Regions from separate parts of the Leifsonia williamsii genome, predicted to be linked through region 1. Evidence: predicted binding sites of a transcription regulator. Region 1 holds the regulator's gene; the other holds the start of a gene.
The links. The regulator LexA, encoded in region 1, represses DNA repair genes until DNA is damaged. The targets are predictions, from matches to a motif close to TCGAACANNTGTTCGA.
Positions count from the first base shown of each region.

Region 2: the regulator LexA is predicted to act here: its motif matches at 4,472-4,487, upstream of P5G50_RS12950 (DUF6504 family protein).

Region 1 is NZ_JAROCF010000001.1:3,110,242-3,117,879, forward strand. Features, by position in the region: gene priA (bifunctional 1-(5-phosphoribosyl)-5-((5-phosphoribosylamino)methylideneamino)imidazole-4-carboxamide isomerase/phosphoribosylanthranilate isomerase PriA) at 1-144, opposite strand, end outside; gene hisH (imidazole glycerol phosphate synthase subunit HisH) at 239-880, opposite strand; gene hisB (imidazoleglycerol-phosphate dehydratase HisB) at 877-1,479, opposite strand; gene P5G50_RS14685 (histidinol-phosphate transaminase) at 1,476-2,594, opposite strand; gene P5G50_RS14690 (LysM peptidoglycan-binding domain-containing protein) at 2,705-3,082, opposite strand; gene lexA (transcriptional repressor LexA) at 3,331-4,014, shown strand; gene hflX (GTPase HflX) at 4,084-5,622, opposite strand; gene P5G50_RS14705 (class I SAM-dependent methyltransferase) at 5,681-6,292, shown strand; gene dapF (diaminopimelate epimerase) at 6,417-7,295, opposite strand; gene miaA (tRNA (adenosine(37)-N6)-dimethylallyltransferase MiaA) at 7,319-7,638, opposite strand, start outside.
Region 2 is NZ_JAROCF010000001.1:2,736,390-2,744,027, reverse strand. Features, by position in the region: gene P5G50_RS12975 (error-prone DNA polymerase) at 1-264, opposite strand, end outside; gene P5G50_RS12970 (DNA polymerase Y family protein) at 294-1,835, opposite strand; gene P5G50_RS12965 (hypothetical protein) at 1,923-2,648, opposite strand; gene P5G50_RS12960 (NUDIX domain-containing protein) at 2,787-3,230, shown strand; gene P5G50_RS12955 (DUF3097 domain-containing protein) at 3,234-4,082, opposite strand; gene P5G50_RS12950 (DUF6504 family protein) at 4,164-4,454, opposite strand; gene P5G50_RS12945 (DUF1707 domain-containing protein) at 4,594-5,145, shown strand; gene P5G50_RS12940 (VIT1/CCC1 transporter family protein) at 5,142-6,263, opposite strand; gene P5G50_RS12935 (helix-turn-helix transcriptional regulator) at 6,368-7,327, opposite strand; gene P5G50_RS12930 (cation diffusion facilitator family transporter) at 7,393-7,638, opposite strand, start outside.

The DNA of each region.
Region 1 (7,638 bases):
CCATTCGGCGCCCGCGTGCGCCCATTCCTCGGCCGCGTCGACCGGGTCGCCGTAGCTGGTCTCGCTGCCGGCCTCGCCCTGGGTCAGCCGCACGGCCTTGCCGTCGGCCACGTCGACCGCCGGCAGCAGCACGAGCTTGGGCATGGTGTTGAATTCGCTCACGATCATTCCTCGTTCTGGTCCGCGGCGCGGACGGTGGCCGGCGGCTCCGGCGACGCGCGCCGGGCCGCTGGGGCCGTTACAGGGTGCCGATCCAGTTGCGCAGCAGCCGGATGCCGGCGCGGCCGGACTTCTCGGGGTGGAACTGGGTCGCGCTCAGCGGGCCGTTCTCGACGGCGGCGACGAAGCGGCTGCCGTGCTCGGCCCAGGTGACGCGGGGCTTCGGGAACGGGCCGCTCGGCTCGAGCGTCCAGTCCTGGGCGGCGTAGGAGTGCACGAAGTAGAAGCGCTCGTCGTGCAGCCCCTCGAACAGGACCGAGTCCTCCGGAGCCTGCACCGTGTTCCAGCCCATGTGCGGGACGACGTCGGCCTTCAGCTGGTCGACGACGCCCGGCCATTCGCCGAGCCCCTCGGTGTGGAGGCCGTGCTCGACGCCCTGCTCGAACAGCACCTGCATGCCGACGCAGATGCCCAGCACCGGCCGGCCGCCGGCGAGGCGGCGGTCGATGACCTCGTGGCCGTGGGAGGCGCGGAGCGCCTCGATGACGGCGGTGAACGCCCCGACACCGGGCACCAGCAGCCCGTCGGCCTCGAGCGCGCGCTTGCGGTTGCCGGTCAGCTCGACGTCGGCCCCGGCCTCCTCGAGCGCCTTGACCGCGGAGTGCACGTTGCCCGTACCGTAGTCGAAGACCACGACATCGGGACGGCGGCTGTCGCTCACAGCGCCCCCTTGGTCGACGGGATGCCCGTGACGAGCGGGTCGAGCGCCTTCGCCTGCCGGAACGCGCGCGCGAACGCCTTGAACTCGGCCTCGGCGATGTGGTGCGGGTCGCGTCCGCCGACGACGGTGATGTGCGTCGTGATGGCGGCGTTGAAGGCGATCGCCTCGAACACGTGCCGCACCATCGAGCCGGTGAAGTGACCGCCGATCAGGTGGAACTCGAACCCGGCCGGCTCGCCGGAGTGGACGAGGTACGGGCGGCCGGAGATGTCGACGACCGCCTGCACCAGCGCCTCGTCGAGCGGGACGAGCGCGTCGCCGTAGCGCGAGATGCCGCTCTTGTCGCCGAGCGCCTGCCGGATCGCCTGGCCGAGCACGATGCCGACGTCCTCCACGGTGTGGTGCACGTCGATATCGGTGTCGCCGGTGGCGCGGACGCGCAGGTCGGTGAGCGAGTGCTTCGCGAACGCGGTGAGGAGGTGGTCGTAGAACGGCACGCTGGTGCGGATCTCGGACACGCCCGTCCCGTCGAGGTCGAGGCTCAGCTCGATGCTCGACTCGCTGGTCTCCCGCTGGATGGTCGCGGTGCGGTTGCTCATGACCGAGAGTTTACCGGGGGCAGGGAGGCCGCCTCCGCCGGTCGGCCGAGCGCCGCGAGGGCTTCGAGGAACGCGGTGGTCTCGGCCTCGGTCCCGGCGGTGACGCGGAGGTGGTTGGGGATGCCGACGTCGCGGATCAGGATGCCCCGCTCCAGCAGCGCCTCGAACACGGCGTGCGGGTCGTCCACCCCGCCGAACAGCACGAAATTGCTGCCGCTGCGGTGCGGGCGGTACCCGAGCCGCGCGAGCTCGGACACCAGCCGATCGCGCTGGGTGCGGATCTCGCCGACCATCGCGAGCATCTCGTCGGCGTGCGCGAGCGCACCGAGCGCGGCCGCCTGGGTCAGCGCGGACAAGTGGTACGGCAGGCGCACGAGCCGCAGCGCGTCGACGACCGCGGGGTCGGCGGCCAGGTAGCCGACGCGCGCGCCCGCGAACGCGAACGCCTTGCTCATCGTGCGGGAGATCAGGAGGCGCGGCCGCCCCTCCAGGAGGGTGAGGGCCGACGGCTGGTCCTCCGGCATGAACTCGGCGTACGCCTCGTCGACGATCACGATGCCGCGGCTCGCGTCATAGGCGGCCTCGATCGTCTCCAGGCTGAGCGGAGTCCCGGTCGGGTTGTTGGGCGCGCAGAGGATGACGAGGTCCGGGTCGCTGCGGGCGATCTCGGAGGCCGCGGTCTCGGGCGAGAGCTCGAAGTCGTCGTCCCGGGCGCCCGCGATGTACTCGGTGCCGGTGCCCGCCGCGAGCAGCGGGTACATGGAGTAGGTGGGCGCGAAGCCGAGGAGGCTGCGGCCGGGCCCGCCGAACGCCTGCAGGATGTGCTGCAGGACCTCGTTGGAGCCGTTCGCCGCCCAGATCTGCTCGGCCGTCAGGCCGTGGCCGAGGTACCCGGCGAACGCCTCGCGCAGCGCCGTGAACTCGCGGTCGGGATAGCGGTTGACACCGGTGACCGCGGCGGCGACCCGGGCGACGATGTCGGCGGCGACATCCTCGGGGATCGGATGCGTGTTCTCGTTCACGTTCAGCGCCACCGGCACGGCCTTCTGAGGCGCGCCGTACGGGGTCCTCCCCCGCAGATCGTCACGGATGGGCAGATCGGAAAGAGATGTCACCGTTCAATCGTAGTCAGCGCACCCGGGCGCTTCCTCCGCGCCGGTCAGCCGCGTGCGTCCGTTCAATGCGGGGCGCCTGCTGCGCCGAGTGGGCTACCGCACCGAGGCGCCTAGCGCGCGGAGTACTCCAGGGGCACGGCGAGCTGCTGGCCCGGCGAGACCACCGCGGAGTCGAGGCCGTTGAGGGTCACGAGCTCGGCGATCACATCACGCGGGTCGGCGTTGGGTGCGAGCTCCTCGGCGATCGACCAGAGGGACTCGCCGGACTGCACGGTGACGTGCTGGAAGGAGACGTGCGCCTGGTCGCCGCTCGCGGCTGCGACACCGCCGTTGAGGGCGAAGACGAGAGCGCCGATGACGAGCGGCAGCGCGATCAGGGTCGAGAGGACAGCGCGCCCGCGTCGGGTGATGCGCAGCCGCACGCGGCCGTTCGCCTGCCCCTTGAACGACGCCTGGCCGTTGAAAGACGACATCGTGACCGTGCTCATGGTCGTGACCTCCTCTGACTCCGCGGATGCGAAGCTGTGTTCCGAATGTATCTTCGAATGTTCGAAACCGCAACCTCCGCATTCGGGCCGATCCGGGTGCCGATTTCGCGACACACTCGAACGAACCTTTGTCTGGCACGCCAGGGGCGGATACAGTTTCGACTGTCTGAGAACAGACAACCAGGCACCACCGACATTCGTTCCGGATGGGCGGCGGGCCGGGCGACGAAGGCCGTGAAGGGACGAGCGTGTCGAACGAGAACCAGGCTCCGCGCGGCGGCACGCGCCGCCGCAAGAACCTCAGCGAGAAGCAGCTCGCGATCCTCGACGTGATCCAGCGCTCGGTGAGCCAGCGCGGCTATCCGCCGAGCATGCGCGAGATCGGCGACGCCGTCGGCCTCTCCTCCCTCTCCTCCGTCACCCACCAGCTCAACCAGCTCGAGCTCAGCGGCTACCTGCGCCGCGACCCCAACCGTCCGCGCGCGCTCGAGATCCTGATCGACCTGCCGGCGAGCTCCTCCGAGAGCGTCGACTACGAGAACCAGACCCCGGTCGGCGACGCCGCCATGGTCCCCCTGGTCGGCCGCATCGCCGCCGGCGTGCCGATCACCGCCGAGCAGCAGGTCGACGAAGTGTTCCCGCTCCCCCGCCAGCTGGTGGGCAACGGCGAGCTGTTCATGCTGAAGGTCGTGGGCGAGTCGATGATCGACGCCGCCATCTGCGACGGCGACTGGGTCGTCGTCCGGGCCCAGAACACCGCGGAGAACGGCGACATCGTCGCCGCCATGCTCGACGAGGAGGCCACGGTCAAGGTCTTCCGCCAGCGCGACGGCCACACCTGGCTGCTCCCCCGCAACTCCAACTTCGAGCCCATCCTCGGCGACTACGCCCAGGTGCTCGGCAAGGTCGTGGCGGTCCTCCGCGCGGTCTGAGCGCAACCCGTCGAGACACGAAGAAGGCCGGGCGGAATTCCGCCCGGCCTTCTCTCGTCATGACCGCGCTCAGCCCGCCGCGGTCACCTCGAACGGCTCGAACACGGCCTGATACTCCGGCATGATCCGGGCCCGAACGCGCGTGCCCTCCTCGGCGTACTCGGTCGACAGCACGCGGCCGCGCTCGTGCAGCGCCGAGATCAGGTCGCCGCGGTCGTACGGCACCACGAGCTCCACCTCGACGGAGGGGTCGGGCAGGAGGCGCGCGATGGCGGCGAGCACCTCGTCCACGCCCTCGCCGGTCCGGGCCGACGCGAAGATCGCGCCCGGCTCCAGCCCGCGCAGGACCAGCCGGTCGTCCGCCGGGATCAGGTCGGCCTTGTTGAAGACCACGATCTCGGGGATATCCCTGGCGCCCACTTCGCCGATCACGTCGCGGACGGTGGCGAGCTGCGACGCGGGGTCGGGGTGCGAACCGTCGACGACGTGGAGGATCACGTCGGAGTCGGCCACCTCCTCCAGCGTCGAGCGGAACGCCTCCACCAGCTGGTGCGGCAGGTTGCGCACGAACCCGACCGTGTCGGCCAGCGTGTACAGCCGGCCGTCGGCGGTCACCGAGCGGCGCACGGTCGCGTCGAGCGTCGCGAACAGGGCGTTCTCGACGAGCACGCCCGCCTTCGTCACCCGGTTCAGGAGGCTCGACTTGCCCGCGTTCGTGTAGCCGGCGATCGCCACCGACGGCACCGAGTTGCGGTTGCGGTTGGCGCGCTTCGCCTCCCGAGCGGGCTTGAACCCCGCGATCTGGCGGCGGAGCTTCGCCATGCGCGAGTGGATGCGGCGACGGTCCAGCTCGATCTTCGTCTCACCGGGTCCGCGCGATCCCATGCCCGCTCCGGCGCCGCCGACCTGGCCACCGGCCTGCCGCGACATCGACTCGCCCCAGCCGCGGAGGCGCGGGAGCAGGTACTCGAGCTGCGCGAGCTCGACCTGCGCCTTGCCCTCACGGCTCTTGGCGTGCTGGCTGAAGATGTCGAGGATCACGGCCGTGCGGTCGATCACCTTGACCTTCACCACGTCTTCGAGCGCACGGCGCTGGCTGGGGGCCAACTCGGTGTCGGCGATCACGGTGTCGGCGCCCAGCGCTGCGACGATGCCCGCCAGCTCCTCCGCCTTGCCGCGCCCGAGGTACGTGCTCGGGTCGGGGTGCGGTCGGCGCTGGAGCAGGCCGTCGAGCACCACGGCGCCCGCGGTCTCGGCGAGGGCGGCGAGTTCGCGCAGCGAGTTCTCGGCGTCCTGCAGCGAGCCCTGCGAGTAGACGCCGATGAGCACGACGTTCTCGAGGCGCAGCTGCCGGTACTCGACCTCGGTGACGTCTTCGAGCTCGGTCGAGAGGCCGTTCACGCGGCGCAGGGCCGCGCGCTCCTCCCGGTCGAACTGCTCGCCGTCGTGGTCGCCGGTGTCGAGGCCGCTCGTCTGGAGCGCCTGCGCCTTCTGAGCGGCGGCGCCTGCGCCGAACAGCGTCACCGAGGCGCGGTTCGCCTCGGTCGCCAGAACGCGCGCGACGACGTCGTCGGCGGTGGTGTCCTGGATGTCTGTCTTATCGGTCAAAATTCATTCCCCTGATCCGGGTTAACCCTAGTTCGTCGGTGTCTAGTACGTTCCTCTTATGGGCAGCGGAGATCACTACTTTTCCCCAGCGCCCGAGAGCGAGACGAACCTTCGGCCGTTCACCGTACGCCTGGCGGGCCAGACGTACGAGTTGGTGACGGCGAGCGGGATCTTCAGCCCCGAGCGCATCGACATGGGTACACGAGTGCTCCTCGACCATGTCCCCCCTGCACCGCCGGGAGGTCAGCTCCTCGACATCGGCAGCGGCTGGGGGCCGCTCGCTCTCACACTTGCTCTCGAATCCCCTCACGCGACGGTCTGGGCCGTCGACGTCAACACCCGAGCCCTGGATGTGCTGCGCAGGAACGCGCAGAAGCTCGGTCTCACCAATCTCAACGCTGTAGGGCCCGACGATGTTCCCGACGATATCGGGTTCACGACGATCTGGTCCAACCCGCCCATCCGCGTCGGCAAGAACGAGCTCCACTCCATCCTGGAGCGCTGGCTCCCCCGCCTCGAGCCCGGATCGGACGCCTGGCTGGTCGTGCAGCGCAATCTCGGCAGCGATTCGCTCCAGCGGTGGATGGACGCCACGTTCCCCGAGCTGACGACGACGCGCGCCGCGACCGCCAAGGGCTACCGGGTCCTCCGCTCGCGCCGCCGCTCCTGACCCCGGTCTCCCCGCCCTCGGCAACCGTCGAGTACGCGGGAATTCGGCCGGAAACAGCCGAGTACGCGCAGAATCCGCGTACTCGCGGGTTCGAGGGGTTCGAGGGGTTCGGCGGGACCGGTGGTCAGGCCAGTTCGAGGGTGCCGGTGTAGACGAGTTCGGCCGGGCCGGAGAGCGCGACGTGCTCGCCGTCCTCCGTGGCGAACATCCGCACTCCCACCGTGCCGCCCGGGACCTCCACACGCCACTGGTTCGGTGCGCCCTGTCCCGCCCAGTAGCGGACGGCCAGCGCGGCTGCCGCCGCACCCGTGCCGCAGGAGAGCGTCTCCCCGCTGCCGCGCTCGTGGACGCGCATGCGGATGCGGCCGACCCCGTCCTTGATGAGCGGCTCGAACGGCACGACGAACTCGACGTTCGCCCCGTTGGCCGGCGCCGGCTCGATGTGCGGGATGTAGCTGAGGTCGGCGGCGTCGAGCTCGGCGTCGTCGGCCACGGCGACGACGACGTGCGGGTTGCCGAGGTCGAGACTGAGGCCGGGGCGCGCCACCGGCAGCTCCCGCGCGCGCACGAGCGGCTCGCCGCCGTCGAGCCGCCAGCGGCCGAGGTCCGCCTGGAAGCCGGTGAGGTTGCGCTGCACGTCCTTGACGCCCGCGCGGGTGCCGATCGGAAGCGTGTCCCCATCGGCCAGCTCGACCAGACCGGTCTCGAGCAGGTAGCGGACGTAGACGCGGATGCCGTTGCCGCACATCTCCGCCGGCGAGCCGTCGGCGTTGTAATAGTCCATGAACCACTCCGCGGCCGGGTCCTCGGCCAGCGCCTCCGCACCCTCGGGGAGACGGCTGGACTTCACCGCACGGATCACGCCGTCGGCGCCGACGCCGAAGTGGCGGTCGCAGACCTCCGTGATCTGGGCGGCGGTCAACGGCATCCGGCCGTCGGGGTCGGAGTAGAGCACGAAGTCGTTCCCCGTGCCCTGACCTTTGGTGAAGTGGAGGGTCGCCATGCTCCCAGCCTAGCGAGCGGCGCCTATCGAGCGGCGCCGAGCCCCGTCCTGGCCAGCGCCTCGGTGACGAGGGCGGGGTGGTCGTAGTCGAGCCAGTGGAGTCCGGGGTAGCGCTTGAACCAGCTCACCTGGCGCCGGGCGTACCGGCGGGTGAGGTGCTGGGTCTGCGCGATCGCCTCCTCGCGGCTCAGCTCGCCACGCAGCTCGGCCAGCGCCTGGGCATAGCCGATCGCACGACTGGCGGTCACGCCGCGTTCGAGTCCCCGCGGGAGGAGTCCGCGGACCTCGTCGAGGAGGCCGGCCTCCCACATCCGCTCCACCCGTGCGTCGAGCCGTTGCACCA
Region 2 (7,638 bases), 370 kb from region 1:
CAGGCCGGTGAGGCCCAGCCGGGTCGCCTCCTCCATCAGCTCCTCCGGCGAGCTCGCGCCGTCGAGGAAGCTGAAGGTGCTGTGCGCGTGCAGCTCGGCGTACGGGACGTGGGCCTCTGCCGGCTCGGCCGGCTCCAGCGGCCGGGCGACGTACTTCTGCCGCTTGCGGGAGGAGGGCCGCTCGTCGTTCTGCTCGGTCGTGCGCCGACCCGACAGCCGCCGCTCGAACTCGGCCCACGGGATCGGCGGGTTGTTCCAGCCCATGTCAGCGCACCTCCCGCCACGATGCCGGCTCAGTCATAGCGGGCCTCCGCGAACCACGCCGAGCCGGTCAGGATCAGCAGCCAGGCGGTGCCGGCGGCGTCGACCAGCTGGAACCGGTTCACCGCGCTCGAACGCGCCGCATCCCACCACCGCTCCCGCACCGGCCACGGCCCCGCCCACGAGTCCACCGGACGCGCGTCGCGCTCCGCCCCGGTCGCCGAGAACAGCGCGATCGGCGCCGTCACCTCCCCGCGCCCGGTCACCTGCACCGGCTCGCCGTCCTCCGTCAGCACCGCGACCGGCCGCGGCACCTCGAACACCGTCGACGGCGCAGGAGCCGGCAACGACCCCGGCCAGGGCCGGTCCGACCGCGCCACCCCCACCGGCCGGTCGCCCCACGGCACCAGCACCTGCCGCTCCGCCGGCGCCCGCCCGCCGCCGATCGCCGCCGTCAGCACCGCGTCGTGCCCCAGCATGCTCTGCACCCGGGTGAGGCCGTGATGGATGCGCTCGTCCGCACCTCCACCCCACAGGCCGTCCTCGTGGTGCCCGATGTCGTCCACCGCCTCCGGCGCCAGCAGCACCCGGGCGATCGGGGAGGCCAGCCCGGGATCGATCGCGCCGGAGCCCTGCAGCTGCCAGCGCACCCGGTCGACCACGTCCGGCGCGGAGAACAGCCGCGGATGCAGCCAGGTGCGCTCGCTCGCCCGGCCATCGTCGTCGGTCACCTCCACCCGCAGCGACGTGCACACCAGCCCCGCCTTCGTCAGCCCCGCCACGAACTGCTCGGCGGTCGCCCGCACGGCGAAGGTCACCTGATCCACCCGGTCCAGCGGAGGCTCGAACGCGATCTCGCGCTCCAGCTGCTCCGGCGGCGTGCGCGGCACCACCGCGGCGCCGTCGCGCCCGCTCGCCAGATCGTGCGCGTGCTCGCCGCGCTCGCCGAAGCGCTCGCGCACGTCGGTGCGGGCGAGCGCGGCCAGGTCGCCGAGGGTGTGCAGGCCGAGCCGGCGCAGCAGCGGGGTGAGGTCGGTCAGGCCGAGCTGCGCGACGGGGAGGGGCGCGAGGAAGGCGGGGGAGCCTCCGGCCGGGATGATCCGCACCCGGGAGGAGCCGGTCGAGCGCGCGGCCTGCTCGGCGGCGTACGGGCCGTCGGCGATGCCGACGCGGGCGTCGCCGATCCGGATGTGCGGAGCGCCCAGTCCCTCCAGGCAGCGCAGCAGCTCGGCCGCCGCAGCCTCCTCGCCGCCGTAGTACCGGGCGGGCCCGCGGGCGCGCAGCACGCAGGTGCCGGGGCGCACCGGCTGGACGCCCGGCGTGATCTGCTCGATCGCCTCCAGCACCGGCTCGAAGGCGCGGGCGTCGAGCACCGGGTCGTACGGGGCGGTCTCGAGCTGCGGGCAGCGGGCCTGCGCCTCGCGCAGCCGCAGCCCGCGCTTGACGCCGTCGGCGCGGGCCGCGGCCGAGCAGGCGTAGACCATGCCCTTGTCGATCAGGGCGAGCGGGGCCTCCTCCGGCAGGTCGAGCGCCTGGCGGGCGGCGAGCACCGGCCAGTCGGGGCACCAGAGCACGATCGCGCGGGTGACGGCGGGGGCGGCGGCGCCGGTGACCCCGGTGGAGCGGGAGGAGCCGGTGGAGCGGGAGGTCGCGGGCGCCACCTAGCTCACCGCCTCCAGCCGGGTGGGCCCCGAGGTGCGGAAGCTCTCGTCCATCGCCGGCAGCCACAGCTCGGCGCGGCGGCGCGGACCTGAGCCGCCGCGCGGGGCCGCCTCGACGGTGACCCGGCGGGCCGAGAGGTAGCCGGTGCCGGTGCCGAGGCCGTCCCAGCCGCTGCGCGCGACGGTGAGCGACGCCTCCACCTGCGGCCAGTCGCCCGCGACGATCAGCGTGCTCTCGCGCTGCCGCAGCCGGGCGCTCAGCCGGGCGACGTCGCCGTCACGGGGGCGGGAGGGCGGGGCCACCACCACGACGCTGAGCACGTCGGCGACGGCAGCGGTCACGGTCAGCCACTGGTCGCCGGGATGCGGCACCAGGACGAGCCGCTCCAGGTCGATGCCGAACCGCCCGGCGGCCTCGGCGCCGAAGTCGGGCATGCCGACGACCCCGCACCACGCGCCGGCGGCGCTCGGACCGGCGAGCATCGCCATCAGCAGGGTGGTGGAGCCGTGCACGGCGTAGGCGGCGCCGGCCTTGAGCGCGCCGCCCGGCAGCAGCGGGGCGAGCGCGGGGTGCGTCTCCAGGGTGCGGCTCTCGAGCTTGGTCGCCTGCATCTGCCGGATGCGCGTCTGGAGCTCGTGGACCTGGGCGCGGTCGGCCTGCCCGCGGCCGCCCTGCTGCGCCCGGTCGGAGACCGGTGCGGGAGCGGATGCGACAGCGAGGGACACCCCTCTATTTTCGAACACATGTTCGAATCTGGCAAATGCTTTTTCCGCCGTTGACGCGTCGGGCGAACATGGTAACCCGGGCCGCCGACACCCGCGGATTCGGCACGCATGGAGGGCGCGGCGGCGCAGAATGGGCGCATGCGCGCCACCTATCCCGCCGCCGTCTACCTGTGCCTGCGCGACGACCGCGGGCGCGTCCTGCTGCTGCGGCGCGCCGGCACCGGGTACCGGGACGGGGAGCTCGCCCTCCCCGCCGGCCACATCGAGCCGGGGGAGTCCGCGACCGCCGCGCTGCTGCGCGAGACCCGCGAGGAGCTCGGCCTCGACCTCCCCGCCGACGCCGTGCGCATGGTGCTCGTGCAGCACGGCATCGCCGACGGGCTGGCGTACGTCGACTTCGTCTTCGCCGCCGTACTCGCGCGGGGAATGCGGCCGCGCATCGCCGAACCCGACAAGGCGAGCGAGCTGCTCTGGGCGCCGCTCGACGAGCTTCCCGCCGACGTGGTCCCGGTCATCAGGAACGCCCTCGAGGCGCTCGCCCGCGGCGAGACCTACACCGAATACGGCTGGGGCGACGCCTAGCGGCTAGCGCGGACCCGCCTCCGGCTCGGTCACGAAGTCGATCAGCTGCTCCACGCGCCCGAGCAGCTGCGGCTCCAGGTCGGCGTACGTGCGCACCTGACCGAGAATGCGCTTCCAGGCGCGCGCGATGTCGGCCTGCGTCTCGTGCGGCAGGCCGAGCGCGGCGCAGATCCCGTGCTTCCACGGCACCGAGCGGGGGATCGTCGGCCACTGCTTCAGCCCGACCCGCTCGGGCTTGACCGCCTGCCAGATGTCGACGTACGGATGGCCCACGACGAGCACGTGCTGCCCGTACGGACCGCGCGCGACGGCCTCCGCGATCCGGCTCTCCTTCGAGTTGGGCACCAGGTGGTCGACCAGCACGCCGATGCGGCGGCGGCGGTCCGGGGCGAGATCGCGCACGATCGCGTCGAGGTCGTCCACGCCCTCCAGGTACTCCACGGCGACGCCCTCGACGCGGAGGTCGTCGCCCCACACCCGCTCGACGAGCTCGGCATCGTGCCGGCCCTCCACGAAGATGCGGCTCGCCCGCGCGACCCTGGCCCGCTGCTCGCCGACGGCGAAGGAGCCGGAGGCCGTGCGCGTCCGTCCCTCCTGGTTCCGCTTCGGCACGACCAGCCGCACCGGCTCGCCCTCGATGAGGAACGCCGCGCTCAGCGGGAAGACGCGCTTCTTGCCGAAGTAGTCCTCCAGCTCGACCGTCTGCGTCTCCAGCCGGGTGATCGCGCCGCAGAAGCCGGTGCCGGCCTCCTCGATCACGAGGTCGCGCACCGCCTCCACCTCGGGAACGGGCTTGCGCCCCGCGTTCCTCCAGTCGCCGGCCAGCACGTCGGTCCCGTAGCGGTCGTCCATCACCCGAGCGAGGGTAGGCGATCGGGGCGGGGAGGCGGTGGAGGCTCGCCCTGGTCGGGCAAGGCCGTGCGCTGCCTCGCGTCAGTCGAAGACGCGCACCAGCCGCCAGCTGCGGTCCCGGGCGTCGTGGCGCACGTCGAACACGTGGGCGTCGCCGGTGTCGCTGGTCGCCTGGAACCGCCAGCCGCCGATCTCACGCGGCAGCGCTCCGACGCCGTAGCGATGCTCCCCGAACGGCCGCCACCAGGTGCACACCTCCGCCCACACGGTCGGCGTGTCGCTCACGCGGTACCGTGTGGCGCGCCAGACCAGGCGCGTGGGGACGCCGTCGTCCGTCGTCCAGACGGCGACCGCCTCGTCGATCTCGGTCACCGGCACCACCTCCTTGCTCGAACATATGTTCGAACACCAGTGTACGGCGAACGCTCGACGGCCGCACCCCCGCATCGCGCCTCCCGCACCCCGAACACGGCCTGTCGGGCCGCCCGGTCCTGCTGCCATACTGAGCGTCATGTCCGACATCAGCGATCCCGCCGGCGCCTCGCTGCGCCTCAGCAACGACGAGCGCGAGCGCGCGGTCGCGGCCCTGCAGACGCACGCGACCGCCGGGAGGCTGGACGACGCCGAGCTCCAGTCGCGCAGCGCGGCCGCACGGTCGGCGGTGACCCGCGGCGACCTCGCTCCGCTGTTCACCGACCTGCCCGGCGGCCTCCACCTCGACCCGGCGGGCGGGCACCACCCCGGAGCGGCGGAGCAGCCGGGAGGCGCGCAGCCGGCAGCCGCCTTCCCGCAGACTCCGCAGGACCAGACGTCGTACGCCCAGGGCGGGCAGTACGGCCAGCCCGCTCAGAACGCCCCGTACGGCTACGGCGCCCCGCAGCCCGAGCAGCCGGGCAGCCGCTGGGGGCTGCTGGTCGTGTCGATCATGCCGTTCATCGCGGTGATCCTGTTCTTCCTCACCGGGATGGTCTGGGGCTACCAGTTCAGCTGGTTGTGGTTCCTGCTGATCCCGCTCGCGGGCGCGCTCGTCTACGGCGTCGGCGGCGCCCAACGCCGGCGTTAGCCGATCGTCGTCCCGAAGAGCAGTCCGAGCAGATAGGTGGCGGCCGCCGCGCCGTAGCCGATGGCGAGCTGGCGCAGCGCGCGCTTGAGCGGCGACGCGCCCGACAGCAGGCCGACGACCGCACCCGTGCCGAGTAGCGCGACGCCGACGACCAGGGCCGACACGATGACCGCGGTCAGACCGCCGAGCCCGAACAGGTACGGCAGGATCGGGATCAGCGCACCGGAGGCGAAGAAGCAGAAGCTCGAGATCGCCGCGCCCCAGGCGTTGCCGATGGCCTCGTGCTCGTCCTCGGCCTCCTCGGCGGCGATGCTGGCCGAGATGGGGGCCGCGGCCACCGGTATCGGCGCCGTGTACGGCCGCTGCGCGCCGAGCACCTCGGCGGCGTGCGTGGCGGCCTCCTCCGGCGACATTCCGCGCGCCCGGTAGACCAGGGCCAGCTCGTTGCCGTCCACGTCGAGCTGGGGGAGCGCCGACCGGGTGGCGGGGTTCGGCGTGGAGGCGTCGAGCAGCTCGCGCTGCGACCGCACCGACACGTACTCCCCGGCGCCCATCGACAACGCGCCGGCGAGGAGGCCCGAGATGCCGGTGAGCAGGACGACGTGCGTCGCGACACCGCTCGCGCTCACGCCGAGCACGAGGGCGAGGTTGCTGACCAGGCCGTCGTTGGCGCCGAAGACCGCGGCGCGGAAGGTGCCGGAGAGCCGCTGCCGGCCGCGCGCGGCGAGGGCGCGCACCACCTCCTCGTGCACCTGCTCGTCGGCGGCCATCTGCGGGGTGGCGTCGGCGTCGGCCGCGTACGGCGACCGGGCCTCCGCGCGCTGCGCGAGCGCGAGCACGAACACCGAGCCGAAGCGGCGGGCGAGCCAGCCGAGCAGCCGGGTGCGCAGGTCGCCGCGCAGCGGGCGGCCCACCTGGTCGCCGAGCAGGTCGAGCCAGTGCTGCTCGTGCCGCCGCTCGGCCTCGGCGAGGGCGAGCAGGATCTCGCGCTCCTCACCGCTGCGGCGCTGCGCCAGGTCGCGGTACACGGCGGCCTCTGCGCGCTCGTCGGCCAGGTAGCGGCGCCAGCGGCGGAGGTCGGCGGCGGAGGGCGTGCGGGCGTCGGCGGGAGTCGTCATCGGTCCCCGATTCTACGGGAGCGGTCCCGGCGCGGCCGGGAACGGGCGGCGCTGGAGGTCGCTCAGCGCACTCGGGGTGACGGCTCGACTGCCTGCAGGCCCGATCACCGGCCTCGCGCCGCCGACGCGAACCGTTCGCCCCAGTCCGCGGCGAGCGCCACCGCCGCCTCCGGCCCCTCCACCCGGAAGGGCGCGCCCGTCGCCGCGAGCGCGAACAGCCCCCATTCCGGGCCGTCGGCGGTGATGCGTGCCCGGGTGCGGTCGTCGCCCACCGGTTCGAGCTGCGCCCAGCGGCCGATCGCCTCGGCGACACGGGCGAGCGGAGCCTCCACCACGCCCTCGATCACGATGGTGTCGGCGGCACCGGCGAGGGAGGCGCGCACGTACTCGGCCGCGTCGTCCGCCGGGAGGGTGCGCGGACGGAACCGAGCCCCGGTCGTCTTGGCTTCGCTCAGCCGGTCCAGGCGGAAGCTGCGCCAGTCGAAGCGCGTGAGGTCGTACGCGACGAGATACCAGCGCCGGCCGACCGCGACGAGGCGGTGCGGCTCCGCCGTGCGCACGGTCTCGGCGCCGTCGCGGGCGGTGTAGTGGAACGTGATCCGCTCCTCGTCGCGGCAGGCCTGCGCGACCGTGGTGAGCGTGTCCGCGTCGACGAGCGGCCCGGGGCGGACCGGGCCGGGAAGGGTCGCGACGCGGAGGGCATCGACGCGTCGGCGCAGCCGCGACGGCATCACCTGCACGACCTTGCTGAGGGCGCGGATCGACGCGTCCTCTACCCCCGCGATGCCGCTCTGCGCGGCCGTGCGCAGCCCGACGGCGAGGGCCACCGCCTCCTCGTCGTCCACCACGAGCGGAGGGAGGGAGGCGCCGGCCGCGAGCTGGTACCCGCCAGCGACCCCGCGCGTCGCGTCGACCGGGTAGCCGAGGTCGCGCAGCCGGTCCACGTCACGGCGCAGGGTGCGCGTCGAGACGCCGAGCCGGTCGGCGAGCTCCGGTCCCGGCCAGTAGCGGTGGGTCTGCAGCAGCGAGAGCAGCTGGAGGATGCGGGAGCCCGTGCTTGCCATGCCCCCAGTGTGGCGCGGGATGCGGCCGGAAGGTGACCGCAACTCCGCCCGCCTGTGCGGGCGCCTTAGAGACGCGCGGTCGCCCCCTCGGGCAGCGTCAGCGACGGAGCGCCCGGGCGCGAGAGCGTCAGCACGGCCTCCACGATCCGGACGTCCCGCTCCAGCTCGTCGGCGATCGCCGCGAGGTCGGCCGCGACATCGGACTCGCGGTCGTCGCCGACCAGGTCGACCGCGGCGACGACGAACAGCCGCTCGGGGCCGACGAACTCGAGGTGCAGGTAGCTGACCGCCTGCACCTCCGGATGCTCGAG